DNA from 3 places in the Lacicoccus kunmingensis DSM 17847 genome. Region 3 is predicted to be linked to each of the others. Evidence: riboswitches for the same ligand, from Rfam matches in the RefSeq annotation. Region 3 holds a riboswitch; each other region holds the start of a gene.
What was found. Region 3 has a riboswitch for S-adenosylmethionine ahead of BO48_RS12130 (mandelate racemase/muconate lactonizing enzyme family protein). Riboswitches for the same ligand answer to the same signal wherever they lie in the genome.
Positions count from the first base shown of each region.

Region 1: another riboswitch for S-adenosylmethionine. It lies ahead of BO48_RS01065 (methionine ABC transporter ATP-binding protein); the one in region 3 lies ahead of BO48_RS12130 (mandelate racemase/muconate lactonizing enzyme family protein).
Region 2: another riboswitch for S-adenosylmethionine. It lies ahead of BO48_RS11290 (O-acetylhomoserine aminocarboxypropyltransferase/cysteine synthase family protein); the one in region 3 lies ahead of BO48_RS12130 (mandelate racemase/muconate lactonizing enzyme family protein).

Region 1 covers NZ_JCANUC010000001.1:214,713-219,558, reverse strand. Annotated here, with positions in the region: gene BO48_RS01080 (aminotransferase class I/II-fold pyridoxal phosphate-dependent enzyme) at 1-1,014, opposite strand, end outside; gene BO48_RS01075 (MetQ/NlpA family ABC transporter substrate-binding protein) at 1,018-1,821, opposite strand; gene BO48_RS01070 (methionine ABC transporter permease) at 1,822-2,481, opposite strand; gene BO48_RS01065 (methionine ABC transporter ATP-binding protein) at 2,474-3,487, opposite strand; SAM riboswitch class I at 3,553-3,658, opposite strand; gene BO48_RS01060 (YfiT family bacillithiol transferase) at 3,776-4,285, opposite strand; gene BO48_RS01055 (CarD family transcriptional regulator) at 4,694-4,846, opposite strand, start outside.
Region 2 covers NZ_JCANUC010000012.1:5,287-10,132, reverse strand. Annotated here, with positions in the region: gene aroF (3-deoxy-7-phosphoheptulonate synthase) at 1-236, shown strand, start outside; gene BO48_RS11300 (chorismate mutase) at 255-548, shown strand; gene BO48_RS11295 (homoserine O-succinyltransferase) at 579-1,496, opposite strand; gene BO48_RS11290 (O-acetylhomoserine aminocarboxypropyltransferase/cysteine synthase family protein) at 1,496-2,773, opposite strand; SAM riboswitch class I at 2,830-2,927, opposite strand; gene BO48_RS11285 (aldehyde dehydrogenase) at 3,052-4,410, opposite strand; gene BO48_RS11280 (hypothetical protein) at 4,530-4,718, shown strand; gene BO48_RS11275 (hypothetical protein) at 4,809-4,846, shown strand, end outside.
Region 3 covers NZ_JCANUC010000013.1:77,665-82,510, forward strand. Annotated here, with positions in the region: gene BO48_RS12115 (hypothetical protein) at 1-11, opposite strand, end outside; partial or broken gene BO48_RS12120 (M20 family metallo-hydrolase) at 140-1,395, opposite strand; gene BO48_RS12125 (M20 family metallopeptidase) at 1,447-2,385, opposite strand; SAM riboswitch class I at 2,458-2,560, shown strand; gene BO48_RS12130 (mandelate racemase/muconate lactonizing enzyme family protein) at 2,682-3,803, shown strand; gene BO48_RS12135 (tripartite tricarboxylate transporter substrate binding protein) at 3,851-4,846, shown strand, end outside.

The DNA of each region.
Region 1 (4,846 bases), on a different contig from region 3:
CAGCAGATACTTTACAAAACTCTCTCCGTCAAATTCATCCGGCACTTTAATCCATCCGAATATGCCGCCTTCAATCGGCTCGATTGGAATATCCGCTTCAGACAATTCCTTGACCACCATATCTTTCCGTTTCTTGAAAATATCCTTTTGCGCAATCAGAAAATCGTCTTCCTTATTCAAGGCATCGGTCGCCGCTTCCTGCAGCACGCCCCACATACCCGTCTGGGTATGATCCTGATAAATATTGATCGCTTCAATCATCTCTTTATTGCCGACCGCAAACCCAGCCCGGAAACCGGACATATTATAGCTTTTTGAAAATGAATATATTTCCATCGCCGTCGATAATTCCGGATCACTTTGAAGGATGCTCGGGTGCTTGTCTTCGAACCCGAAACCGGCATAGGCAAAATCATGAACGATCTTTATGTCTGTATCCTTAAAGCGATGGATCGTCTCATCAAAGAATTCTTTTGATGCGACGGTACCGAGCGGGTTCGAAGGATAGTTCAAGTAAATCAGCCGTGTATTATCCAGGTCTTCCTGATCCAGTGCATCATAGTCCGGCATATAGTTATTCTCCTTCAGCAGCGGCAGATCATACTCGATACCTTTCGCAAGCGTCACGCCTGCGGAATAGTCTGCATAGCCCGGGTTCGGTAGAAAAACCCCCTCCCCCGGTTCGATGAATATCATCGGAAACTGGACGAGTGCACTTTTTGTGCCGTAAAGGATTGCGATGTTCTCATCTTTCAGATCCACATCGTAATGCCGTTTATAAAAATCTATGATCGCAGCTTTAAATGAAGGACGGCCGCGGAAACCCGGATATTTGTGGTTGTCAGTAATGTCGACAGCACGCTTCACCGCCTCTTTTACAGTGTCCGGTGCACTGCCGTCAGGAACACCGACAGCCAGGTTAATCAGCGGTTTCTCGCCGATTTCAAGATCTTCATTCAGCGTACTGACGCTCGCAAAATAACTTTCCGGTACAGATTTCAATAACTCATTCATGTCCTATTCCTCCTCCGGCTTATCGAATCCCTGGAAGTCTTCATCATTGACCTGATCAAAGTATTCAGACTGCGCAGCTTCGATTAAATCATCGGCCATTTCTGAATCCTTATCTTCCGTATTGACCACTATTCTGTTTCTGAAATATTCATTCATGCTCTCAAGTACCAATGCATCTTCAAGATTCATATCACTTGCCAGCGCAAAGTTCCCCGGCACGAGTGACAGACCAATCTGATCGACGCTTCTCGGCAGCTGTCCGGCATCCTGGAAGACGAACTCGAGATTTTTATTATTGCTCGTAATATCCTCTTCTTCTATCGCGAGCATGTTCGCATCTTCACTGATGGTAATCAGTCCTGCTTCTTCCAAAGTCAGAAACCCGCGTGAAGAGTTGACCGGGTCGAGCGGCAATGCAACTTCACTGCCATTCGTTATTTCTTCAAGCGATTCAAACTCACTCGAATAAAGACCCATCGGTGCAGTCGGGACCTGGATCAGACCATGCAGGTCCGTACCGTTCTCTTCATTGAAGTTCTCCATGAATGTCAGGTTCTGATACAGGTTCGCATCAAGATCTCCGTTGTGAAGCGCATTGTTCGGCTGGACGTAATCCGTATATTCGACGATTTCAACCGAATATCCCATCTCTTCAAGCGGCGGCTTCAAAGCAAAGTTGACCATATCACTGAAGGGGCCGGTAGATGCACCAATGGTGATCACTTCACCTTCATCTTCATATAAAAGCACACTCGAAACGATGATGACTCCTAAAGTGCCAAGTAAAAATAAAATAATTCCACGCATCTATTTCCCCTCCTCACGACGGCTTAAAAAGTCACCGATTAATTGTACAAGCTGAACGATGATGATCAGCAGGATGACCGTCACGGCCATTGTCAAAGTATCATAACGGTAATAACCATAACGGATCGCAAGGTCACCGATACCGCCACCGCCGACAACACCGGCAGTCGCACTGAATGCGATAATCGTAATGATTGTCAGAGTAATCGCCTGAATCAATCCTTTTTTAGCTTCAGGGACCAGCACATCCGTGACAATCATGTATAAAGGTGCGCCGCCTGCGATACTCGCTTCAATGACACCGCTGTGAATGCTGTTGAAACTCGATTCAACCAGCCTTGCAAATAAAGGCACTGCGGCGATCGACAATGCAACACTCGCAAAGACCGGGCCGTGCGAAGCATTGACCAGCCAGGTGGCAAACGGCATGATTGCAACGATCAAAATGATGAACGGGAATGAACGGATGACGTTCACAAGGGCGCCGAGCACCTGATTCAACGGTTTCACTTTAAAAAGTAAGTGGTGCTGAGTAACAAATAATAAGACACCGAGCGGCAGTCCGATCAATACCGCGAAAAATATGGATATCGAAACCATCAAAGTCGTTTCCAGAAATGCTTTATAAAGTAATGGTCCAAGGTTCGTTAAACTACTCATATATCTCAGCCCTTTCTATGCCTGGAGTTTCAGTGATATTACGGGTCAACCGTTCAATTTCAGAAGGCTCACCTGTCACCTGAAGCATCAGAATACCGAGCGGAATGCCGTTGATATACTCGATTCTGCCGTTTAATATGCTGATGGACAGATCAAACTCCCTGTAAAGTTTATTCAAATAGCTCTCTTCCGCACTTTCCTGAAGGAACTTGATCGTGATGATCTTATTATCTTCCGACTGCACGATATGGGGAGGAATCTGGAAATCGTAAATATCCTGAACAAAGCCTTTTGTCACTTCATGCGTCGGTTCACTGAAAATTTTATAGACATCGTCCATTTCAATGACTTCACCGTTCGACATGACACCGACACGCTCTGCAAGTTCCTTGATGACCTCCATCTCATGGGTGATGACGACAATCGTAATACCGAGCTCTTTATTAATCCGCTTCAGCAGATTCAATATCGTCTTTGTCGTTTCCGGGTCCAGCGCACTCGTCGCCTCATCGCTAAGGAGCACATCAGGATTATTTGCAAGTGCCCGTGCAATACCGACACGCTGCTTTTGGCCACCGCTTAAGTTTTTAGGGAAGACCGTCTTTTTATCCGACAGACCCACCAGCTCTAAAAGCTCGTCAATCCGTCCGTCAATTTTAGATTTCGGATACTTCGCAGCTCTTAAAACAAATGCGATATTATCCGCAACCGTCTTTGATTCAATCAAATTGAACTGCTGGAAGATCATGCCGATTTTCTGACGCTTCACACGTAAATCTTTCTGATTTAAAGCCGTCACTTCATCATCACCGACATGAATCGTACCCGTTGTCGGCGCCTCAAGCAGATTAATCAGCCTGAGCAGCGTACTTTTTCCCGCCCCGCTGAAACCGATCAGACCGAATATTTCTCCTTCGTTGATCGTCAGGCTTGTCGGTCTTAAAGCATTGACTTCCTTACCTTTATGTAAGTAGGTTTTTGAAACATCTTTAAAGACTATACTCATATGAATCCTCCCTTTACCTCTTCCTATAATAAAAAAAGCCATCTGCACTGGACAGATGACTAAACTGATTATCGTTCAAGCATCCGCTTGTTGGAATTAGCACAGTACTCAAATCGAGTCCGCTGCTGAGACATCACCGGGCCAAGTCCCTCCGTCTGCTCTGAATAATTGGATATTTAGTTGAGATTAATAATATAGTAAATCAGTATAATTTGCAAGGCAGATTTGTAACACATGACACAAAACAATCATTTCCAAAAGCTTCATGCCATCTATCATATCAACAGCCTACTTCGATAAGGCGATTTTAATATGTTCTAAATGATGCTCCTCATGCCATGCAAGCTTCGCAACCTTTGTTGCCACTGTTACTTTACCGTTATCTTCATGGATGAAATAGCGTTCAAGCTGATCTTCAGTGAGAGAGTTACCCAGTGCGACAATTCTCTCATTGATACCTTCAAGCATTTTAATGGAGCTCTCCACCGGCAGCTCAGTATCCGGCTGTACGGCCCATTCATCCTGCACAAATCCCGGTACTGTCGGCGCATCATCAGTCAATGCAAGCTTCAGACGCTGGAACATGTTCATTTGAGAATCCGCAATGTGATGCACAAGCTGTCGTACATTCCAGGCACCCTCACGGTAAGTTTTGTTCAACTCATCTTCACTTAAGTGGTCGACCGTCTCACGCAGTCTTTTCGTATATGTCTCAGTCTGCGCATTCCACTCACGAATATTTTCAAGTGTTACCATTTCAGGTACATCCAACTTTCCGATAGGAAATTTAACATCCATCTTAAATACTTCCTTTCCATAATATATTCTGTCTATTCCAATATACTATAAGTACCGATAAAGCTGAAATATATAGGATTATACAGTTAATATTAGGCATAAAAAATGAGACTGGATCTCCAGTCTCATTCACAGATAAATAATATAATATATGATATCTAGAGGACAAGCAGTGTCACTCTATCGGAAGACGTCGATGAAATCAAATAATATATAACGAAATACTTCGTTGACGTCCTTGTTATGTTATCTTCATTATATTTTAATCTAATTCTCATTTCAAGGGTTTAAACCTATTTTCTTTATTTGTAACCTGATTGTAATATTGTTTACCAAATGAAAATGTGGCTTAAAGCCCTACTTGAAGGCCTTCTCTCTCATTTGAAAATAATAAAATTCTTTATATTTTTAAGAAACTTCTTTTTTATCTTCTGTTAATCTGGATAAAAAACGCTCTTTTCTATCATTATTCATACCTTCGACCAGCTTCAATTCACTCATTAAAAAAGCCTGCGCCTGTTTAAGCTGGGTTCTTTCACTGGAATTAAGCTTCTGTTCTCT
Region 2 (4,846 bases), on a different contig from region 3:
TTGACCCATCCCACGCGGCAGGAACAAGATACGTCATTCCTTCCATGGCTAAATCAGCTGTTGTATCCGGTGCGAACGGACTTCAGATAGAAGTGCACCAGGATCCTGAAAATGCATGGAGTGACGGCCAGCAGTGTCTGACACCTGCAGAATTCAAAGACTTGATGCAGCACATCAACATCCTTGCAGAAATGGAAGGTAAGACTATTACGAATGACACTATCGTTCAAAAATAATGATAAGGAGGAGTACCCATGACGAAACATGATATGTTGCGTAAAGAAATTGATGAAATTGACCAGGAGTTAATGCGTCTGTTTGAAAGAAGAATGCAGATATCAGAAGAGATAGCTCAATATAAGTATGCTCGGGATATTGCTGTATTCGACTCATCACGTGAAAAACAAGTGATTGATAAAAATGTAGCTCTAATAGAAAATCAGAGTTTGAAACTCTATGGTGAATTATTTATTAAAAATCTCATGGGACTCTCCAGAAAGCATCAAAATGATAGTATTAATCATATGAAAGTTTCCCACAAATCATAAAAAAACTCAGGTCCACTGGACCTGAGTTCTTTATTTCCCTAAATCATTTAAATCATAATATGTGTTCTGATAAGTTTCATTCAGCCAATTATTGAACAATAAGTGGCCATGTGATTTCCAGTTGAAGTAAGGTTCGTTATTTGAGTCATCGTCCGGGAAGTAGTTATGGGGCATGCCGATATCTGCCCCTTTTTCAATGTCTCTGATGTACTCATTATTCAAGGTATTGCGTTCATATTCCAAATGTCCGAATATATAAAGATCTCTACTGTCTTCGGTACTGAGTATGTCGGGTCCAAAATCAGGATGGACCGACAGTACCTTCAATTCCGGATGTCTGTCCAGAGTAGAGAAATCCATTCTGGTATGCCTTGAATGGGGCACTTCGAACTGATCATCAAAGCCTCTCATCAAAGGGTGGGTCGGCAGAATGTTCTTATATTTGAAAATGCCGAATAATTTACTAGACAGCATGATTTTATCAAACTGATAGTAGTAATTCAGAGCATGCTGGGCACCCCAGCATATGAAAAATCTTGAGAACACATATGTTTCCGACCATTTCAGAATGGCTTCCAACTCATTAATATAATCAACCTGGTTAAAGTCCAGTTTTTCGACCGGAGCGCCGGTGACAATCATGCCGTCAAAGCGCTCCTCCTTAATTTCATCGAAAGTCCTGTAATATTTATGAAGATGACTGGTCGGGGTGTTTTTACTTTTGTGTGTCTCAGTATATAAAAACTCAATATCTATCTGCAGTGGTGTATTGCCGAGAAGTCTTAACAGATGCAACTCCGTCTCTTCTTTTTTAGGCATTAGATTTAAAATTAAAATTCTGATCGGACGAATGTCCTGTGTCGTTGCCCTGGAAGCATCAATTGTAAATACATTTTCCTGTTCTAACCTTTTTTTAACCGGTAATCCTTCAACTATTTTTATTGGCATTAAATCGCATCCAGACCTTTATTGATATCATCAAGTATATCATCTATATGCTCAAGACCGATAGAAAGGCGCACTGTTTCCGGTTTTACACCGCCTGCCAGCTGCTGTTCTTCGGTCAACTGTGCGTGAGTAGTGGACGCCGGGTGAACAACAAGAGATTTTGCATCGCCCACGTTCGCAAGCATTGAAAACAGCTCGAGTGATTCAATGAACTTCTTGCCCGCTTCATAGCCGCCTTTGACTCCGAAAGTGAATATGGACCCTGCGCCTTTTGGCAGATATTTTTCTTGTAATTGCTTGTAAGGACTGTCTGACAGACCTGCAAAATCAATCCATTCAACTTTTTCATGGTTGGCCAGATAATCAGCGACTTTAGCTGCGTTCTCAACATGTCTTTCCATTCTTAGGGAAAGTGTTTCTATACCTTGAGTCAGAAGGAAAGAGTTGAATGGTGAAATGGCAGCGCCGGTATCTCTTAACAGAGTTGTTCTGATTTTATATGCAAAAGCCTGATCGCCGAATGTGTCAGCGAAAACCAGTCCATGATAGGAATTATCAGGTTCACTGAATCCTGGGTACTTTCCATTATTCCAATCAAAATTCCCGCCGTCGACAATGACACCGCCGATTGATGTACCATGGCCGCCTAAAAATTTAGTGGCTGAGTGAATGACGATATTTGCACCGTGCTCAATCGGACGGCACAGATATGGTGTTGCAAATGTATTGTCCACAATTAAAACAATATTATTATCCTGTGCGATTTTTGACAATGCTTCCAGATCCTCGATGTTACCTTCCGGATTGCCGATTGTTTCAACAAATATCGCTTTAGTATTGTCTTTTATTTCACGTGAAACATTATTTATATCTTTAGTATTTACTAAGGACACATCAATTCCAAATTTTTTGAAAGTGTGTGTAAATAAAGTGTGCGTTCCGCCGTACAGGCTAGTCGTTGAAATAATATGGTCGCCGGCGTCGGCCACACCCTGGATGGCATAAGTGATGGCAGCCATACCGGAAGCTACTGCGAGCCCTGCTGTTCCGCCTTCCAGCTCCGCAACTCTTGTTTCGAGTGCTGCGGATGTTGGATTTGTTATACGTGTATATATATTACCTGCTTCTGATAATCCGAAAAGGTTGGCACCGTGCTCAGTATCATCAAAAACATAAGATGTTGTTTGATAGATTGGGAGTGCGCGGGACTTTGTTTCGGAATCGACCACCTGACCTGAATGTAATTGCTTAGTTTCGAACTTAAAATCTTTTGACATTAATATTTCCTCCTTAGTAAATAAAAGAGCCTGCTAAAATTTAGCAGACTCATATCTGCTCATCTTCCGGGGGATTCCCGGCTGGAATTAGCACCTTACTTAAAAGGTTGCCGGACTTCGTCGGGCCAGTCCCCTCCGTCACTCTTGATAAGCTATATTTAATATTTTTTCTAATGTTACATCCCAAAGTCTGTTTTGTCAAATAATTTACAAGATTAAAAATAATCTGAAAAATGGAGGGGCGAAGAGTAACGCTATGCGTTACTCCCTGTATCGCCTTATTTCCAGATGTATTTCAACAGTTTCTGAAATTTTTTATAGGTAGGATAACGTAACGGAATATCGAATAAAGTCGTCTGTTTCAGTATGCTTTTGGAGTGACTGAACGTATCGAAGGAATAACGCCCATGATATTTCCCCATACCGCTGTTTCCCCGGCCCCCGAACGGCAGGTGGGGTGTGGCCAGATGATACATTGTATCGTTGATGGCACCGCCGCCGAAAGGTATGCTGTTTATGACATGCTGTGCAGTTTTTTTATTTTCGGTAAAAACATACAGTGCCAGAGGATCGGGCAGATCTCTGATATCAATCAATGCTTTTTCCAGATTGTCATAACCGAGAACGGGCAGGACAGGGCCGAATATTTCTTCTTCCATCGCAGGATGGCTGAAATCGGCATTTTGAATAATCGTTGGCTCAATCATCCGTTTGGATTTATGACTGCGCCCGCCATAGGCAATGTCACCTTGAATGTAATTATGGACACGTTCGAAATGATCATTGTTTATAATCTGCATATAATTCTGTTGTTCAAATTCTTTATTATAAAATTTATGAGTATAATGTTTTAAGTGTTTAGTCAGCTGATCTTTAACACTGTTATCTACATAAATATAGTCTGTAGCCACACAAGTCTGGCCGGCATTCATAAATTTGCCCCATACGATTCTTTTTGCCGCATATTTCAAGTTGGCATCTTTTGTGACGATGCTCGGAGACTTACCACCCAGCTCGAGAGTCACAGGTGTTAAATTTTTTGAAGCGGCTTCCATCACAACTTTACCGACGTGTGAACTGCCTGTGTAGAATATATAATCAAAAGGCAGACTTAAAAGCTGCTGGTTGGTTTCAATGCCGCCTTCTATTGATGTGACATATTTTTCAGGTAAGGCAAGACCAATCACTTTTGTAATGACCTCCGATACATGTGGCGTATGCTCAGAAGGCTTCAATATGGCAGTGTTGCCTGCGCTCAGTGCGCCGACCAGCGGTGCAAGAGCGAGATTGAAAGGATAATTCCACGGAGAAATAATCAATGTAACACCATAAGGCTCTTTGTAAATTGTAGACTTCGAGCCGAAATGGGTCACCGGTGTTTTTACATTGACAGGTTCTGCCCACACGGATAAGTGTTTAAGGTGGAAATTTATTTCACTGTAGACAATTCCAATTTCTGTTAAGAAAGCATCGCTTTCGTTTTTGTTGAAATCTGCTTTCATAGCAAACAACAAATCATCTTCATAAAATTTGATTGCGTCTTTAAGCTGTTTCAACGCTTTAATCCGGACGTCTAATGACAATGTTTCCTTAGTTTGGAAAAATTGTTTTTGCTTATTAAATATAGATTCGTACATATACTCACTCCTTATAGACTGGTTACCCGATTTAAAAATTGTTAATTAAAGAAGAAAATATTGCATTTTATTAATAACTTCCTATAATTAATAGTACTTAACAATAAAAGGTGATGCTCATGAACGATAAGTTTAATATTTTAAAAGGCAGTTTAACAACCTATCAACTAAGCGAAGCTTTAGAAATAACAATAGAACAGGTCGAAGCTGTTTTGAATGAAGAAATTGATGTTTCGGACTTCAGTCCGGAAGTGATCAATAAAATTCATCATTTGGAAAATGCGTTGTTCGGGCATGTCGAGAAATGAATTGAATGTATTGAGCATATAGTTGAAGTTCATGGAATCTGTGGTATAATAAGTTATTGATATTTCGATACTTATGAAGAAGGTGACATTATGAACACTGAATTGAACCTTTCACTCCTCGTGGAAAA
Region 3 (4,846 bases):
ATGTTTGTCATAGTATATATAAATATATTATATTAAACATAATATATCTATTCTGATATATCCATATATTATTTTCAGGATGCAATAATCAATAGCCCTCTTAAATTTTTGTAACCTTTAAGAGAACTATATTTATATGTTATTTATTACTAACCATCTCTACAACTGTTTTATAAAGCAGCTCGGTTCCCACCGCAATATCTTCATATGTTGAAAATTCTTTGGGATCGTGACTGATGCCGTCTTTCGACCTGACAAAAATCATCGCTATCTTAGAAACTTTCGCCATAGGCAGTGCATCGTGGAATGCGCCGCTTGTCAATTCCGGAACAGAATCCAAATCCATTGCCCCACTGACTTTCCGCATGACATCCAGAATTTCTTCGTTGCATGGTTCTGGCTTGATATTCGTGTCTTCAGTAATATTGAACTCCAGACCATTTTCCCGGGAAATATCTGCAATGCGTTTTCTCATCTGTGCTTCATACTGATCTCTTCTCTCGAGGTCGATATCTCTCAAATCGATAGTAAAGACCACTTTTTCAGGAACGATCGCCCTGGCATTCGGATGGACCTCCAGACTGCCAACTGTACCGACGGTTGGTGCTTGAGGATCCTGTTTTACAATCTCATTCAGACTGGTGATCATCTCCGCAGCGCCGACGAGTGCATCTTTCCTTAATTTCATCGGCACTGTTCCCGCATGTCCTGCAAAACCGGTCAGTTCGACAGTCAGCCACAATGGCCCTGAAATACCGGTCACTATACCAACCGGTACATCTCTGTCTTCCAGCACCGGCCCCTGCTCGATATGCATTTCTATATATGATTCAATAGAACCTTCAGGGTATTCGGATGCAGCCAGTTCATCAGGATTGGCACCAAACTCTATTAACGCTTGCCTTCTTGTAACTCCAGCAGCGTCTGTACGTTCAAGTTCATCTTCATCCAACTGTCCAGAGATTCCTCTTGAACCGAACAATCCTTTATTGAACCGGAAGCCTTCTTCATCACAGAACGCCATTATTTCAATAGGTTGTACAGGCACTATATTGTTCTCCTGCATCGTCTGTACGAATTCCAGACCGCCCAGCACACCGATTGGTCCGTCGAACCTGCCACCTGTCGGCTGGGAATCGATATGGGACCCCAGCATCAACAATGGTGCGTCAGGGTTTTCCCGTTAACTCTGCCGACCAGGTTTCCAAAATTATCGACTCTGGTTTTGAGACCCGCTTCATCCATCCACTGTCTCACCAACTCTATACCTTCTTTATATTCTTTTGAAAGAGCCAATCTGTTCACGCCGGTTTCTCCAAACTTACCGATTCCAGACAGCTCTTCCATATTGCTTTGTAACCGTTCTTTATTGATTGAAAAATCCTTATCAGTCATTTACTCCTTTAAAAATCTCTTTGCAACTTCTTTATAAGTTTTAATGCTGTTTTAATATTCTTCTATTTCCACATACTCATTTGGCTGGTGAGCAAGAGTGATATCGCCGGGACCCATCACAATAATCGGGAAATCCTTTTCTGCTTCCTTAAATGCGCAGGCGTCTGTGATGCCGGTAAAGCCTTTAGGTTCTTCTCTTGGTCCCGAGACGCTTTCAGAAGCTTTCAGAGTCAAATCCACGAAAGGATCATCAATGTTTGTCTTAACCGGCTCAAGATCAGCGACGACTTTGACTTCCGCCTCCATATTCGGGTATCTGCTTTTGCTCAGTTCCACCATTTTATGCACATTATCCAAAATTTCCTGATGATTTTGAGAAGGCAGCGTTCTGATATCCAATTTCAATCGGCAGTAATCCGGTATGACATTCATGCTTGACCCGCCCTCAATTGCATTGATACTGAAAGTGGGTTCCTTTAACAATTCATCATGCTCATAAGGCAATTTGAAATTATCGCTCTGAATCTGATTGATAATCTCATTCATATGCTCCACGGCATTAATCCCAAGATGTGGGGAGGAGCCATGCGCTGTTTTTCCATAAGTAGTGATTTCAATCCATAAGGCTCCTTTATGCGAGGTGACAATTTCATTGTTTGTTGGTTCTCCGACAATCAATGCATCCAGATCATCAGCATAACCTTCTTCTGTAAGCTGTCCGGCGCCGATTGCACCGGTTTCTTCCCCTATTGTCGCCAAAAGTTTAATGCTTCCTTTCAATGGAACATTGTCTTCTTTCAAAGAAACCATTGCGAGTACAAATGCCATAAGGCCACTTTTCATATCGCAGGAACCACGTCCGTATATTTTGCCGTCTATCTCTTCAGCTCCAAAAGGATTATGATCCCATTCCATGTCTTTTAAAGCATCCAGAAATCTTTTATTTCTATCTAAATCACTTAAAATTATCAGAAAACGTATACATTTCAAAATTAAATTGACAAATCCGACTATTCAGGTTAGGATTAATTATCAAATTATCAATTAATAGAATATTTATAAAACTTATCCAGAGAGATGGAGGGACTGGCCCTTTGAAACCTCGGCAACAGACTGTTCCAGTACTGTGCCAATTCCAGCAAGCCGCAGGCTTCAAAGATAAGAAGAGCATCAACCAGTCAGATTCGGCCTCTTCTACAAATTTAGAAGAGGTCTTTTTATTTCTTTATGATACGGGTATAAATCTTCTTCATGTATATGCTAATTAATAGGAAGGAATGGTAAATATGAAAATTTCAGACGTAGTTGTGAAGAGGTACTGGGATAATCAGCGCCCGGACATGAAGCACGCTGACGGCTATGAAGTCATCACGGTCGAGGTGCAGACGGATGCCGGCATAAGCGGCACAGGGTTTCTTTCACTGCCCGTCTTCTCCCACGGGCATATCGGTGATGTCATCGCCACTCTGCTGAAGCGCAACTTAAGGAATGTCATCCTCGGACAAAACCCGTTACATACAGAGCAGATATGGGAAAGCATGTACAGCGCCACATGGAAGCTCGGAGGAAAGGGAATATTCCGGAAATGCATCGGTGCGATCGACATCGCGCTCTGGGATATTAAAGGAAAGGCTTTTAATGTACCTGTTTCAGATTTTCTTGGTGGACACAAACAGCATGTGAAGACATATGCGAACGTTGCCCACCAGCTGCCGCCTGACGAACTGGCGGCAAAGGCTTTGGAATACGTGGAACAGGGACACACCGCACTCAAGATACGCTGCGGCACCACTGCCGTATCACTTGAAGAGGCAGACGAACGTGTCCGTTTAGTCCGAGAAGCAATCGGACCGGATATCAGGTTGATGGTCGATGTCAATGGATCATGGGACGCGGAAACAGCCATACAGCAGTTGAAGAAATGGGAAAAACATAATTTGTACTGGCTGGAGGAACCGGTTCCTTATGAAGACACTGCCGGCTATGCGCGTGTCAAACAGTTTGCAGGCAGCACATACATTGCAGGCGGGGAGCAGCATGAAGGATTGAATGAGTTCCGGCACTTGATCGAACAGAACGCCCTCGACATCGCACAACCCGATGCTGCGACGACCGGCGGCATAACAGACTGGATGAAAATATATAATTTCGCGACGATGCACAATATACCCGTCGCCCCGTGGAACCTGCAGCAGGTCCATATCCATATGGCCGTCGGCCTGCCGAATGTACAGTGGATAGAATACTTCACGCCGGACCGCGGCTTCTTCCAGAACAGGCTGTTCGACGGCCCTGCCCTGAAAGAAGTCAGAAAAGAGGACGGCATATACTTCGAGGCACCGGATGTCACCGGGCTCGGCATGGAGCTGAACGAAGCAGTGGCGGAAGAGACTTTACTGGACGAATAAAAACCGACAAAAATACCCCACCGGGGATAATGAAAAGGAAGAGGAAAATGAAAAGAAACCATATATTATTTGCGGCAATCTTATTTTTATCCGTCGTGTTCCTGCAGGCCTGCGGCAACGGCTCCGGGGCAGACACATCAAATGAAGACAGCGAGGCGGGCAGCAGCGAAGCTTCCAACTACCCGGAACGCACGATTGAACTTGTGGTCGGATACGGCGAAGGCGGCGGAACGGATAACTTCGCACGCCTCGTCGGCCAGAAGATGAGTGAAAAACTCGGCGAAAACGTCAACGTCGTCAACCAGCCGGGTTCACGTGGTGCGATTGCGGAGGAATATGTCCAGAACCAGCCGTCGGACGGCTATACAATCTGGGTGGCGACGCCGGATATACTCGTCAACGTCGCAACGGATTCAACACCGTACCCTTTGGAGGACTACACACCACTCGGCCGCGGCCAGCTGGACACTTACACCATCCAGACAAGCTCTGACAGTGAATTCGATGATATCGATGCAGTGATCGAAGCGGCACAGGAAAATCCGGGCACCATCACCATCGGCGGCACCGCTGCTGACGGTTTCGATGAACTGAGTGCAGACAGGGTCATGGAGGAACTGGATGTTGAACTGAGATACGTGCCATATGACGAAGCCGGCATGATGCACAGTGATGTGCTCGGCGGACACACCGACCTGATGCTTGAAGAGATCGGTCCTGCGAAAGCGACGATCGAGTCAGGAGACTTGAACGTCCTTGCGATGTTCATCGATGACGAGGCAGTTGAAGGTTTTGAAGATGTCCCGACGAATCCCGACAGGGGCTGGGAGTTCACCGACGGCAACGCTAGGAGCTTCTATGTGAAGTCGGATACACCTGAAAAGATCATCAATGTACTGGAAGAGACGTATGCAGAAGTCATCCTCGAAGATGAGGAATACCTGCAGTATGAAGAGGACAACTACCTTCATATCAGGGAGGACGGCTACCTGCCGCGCGAAGATTATGAAGCGCTCAACGAACAGCTTCTGGAAGAATATGAA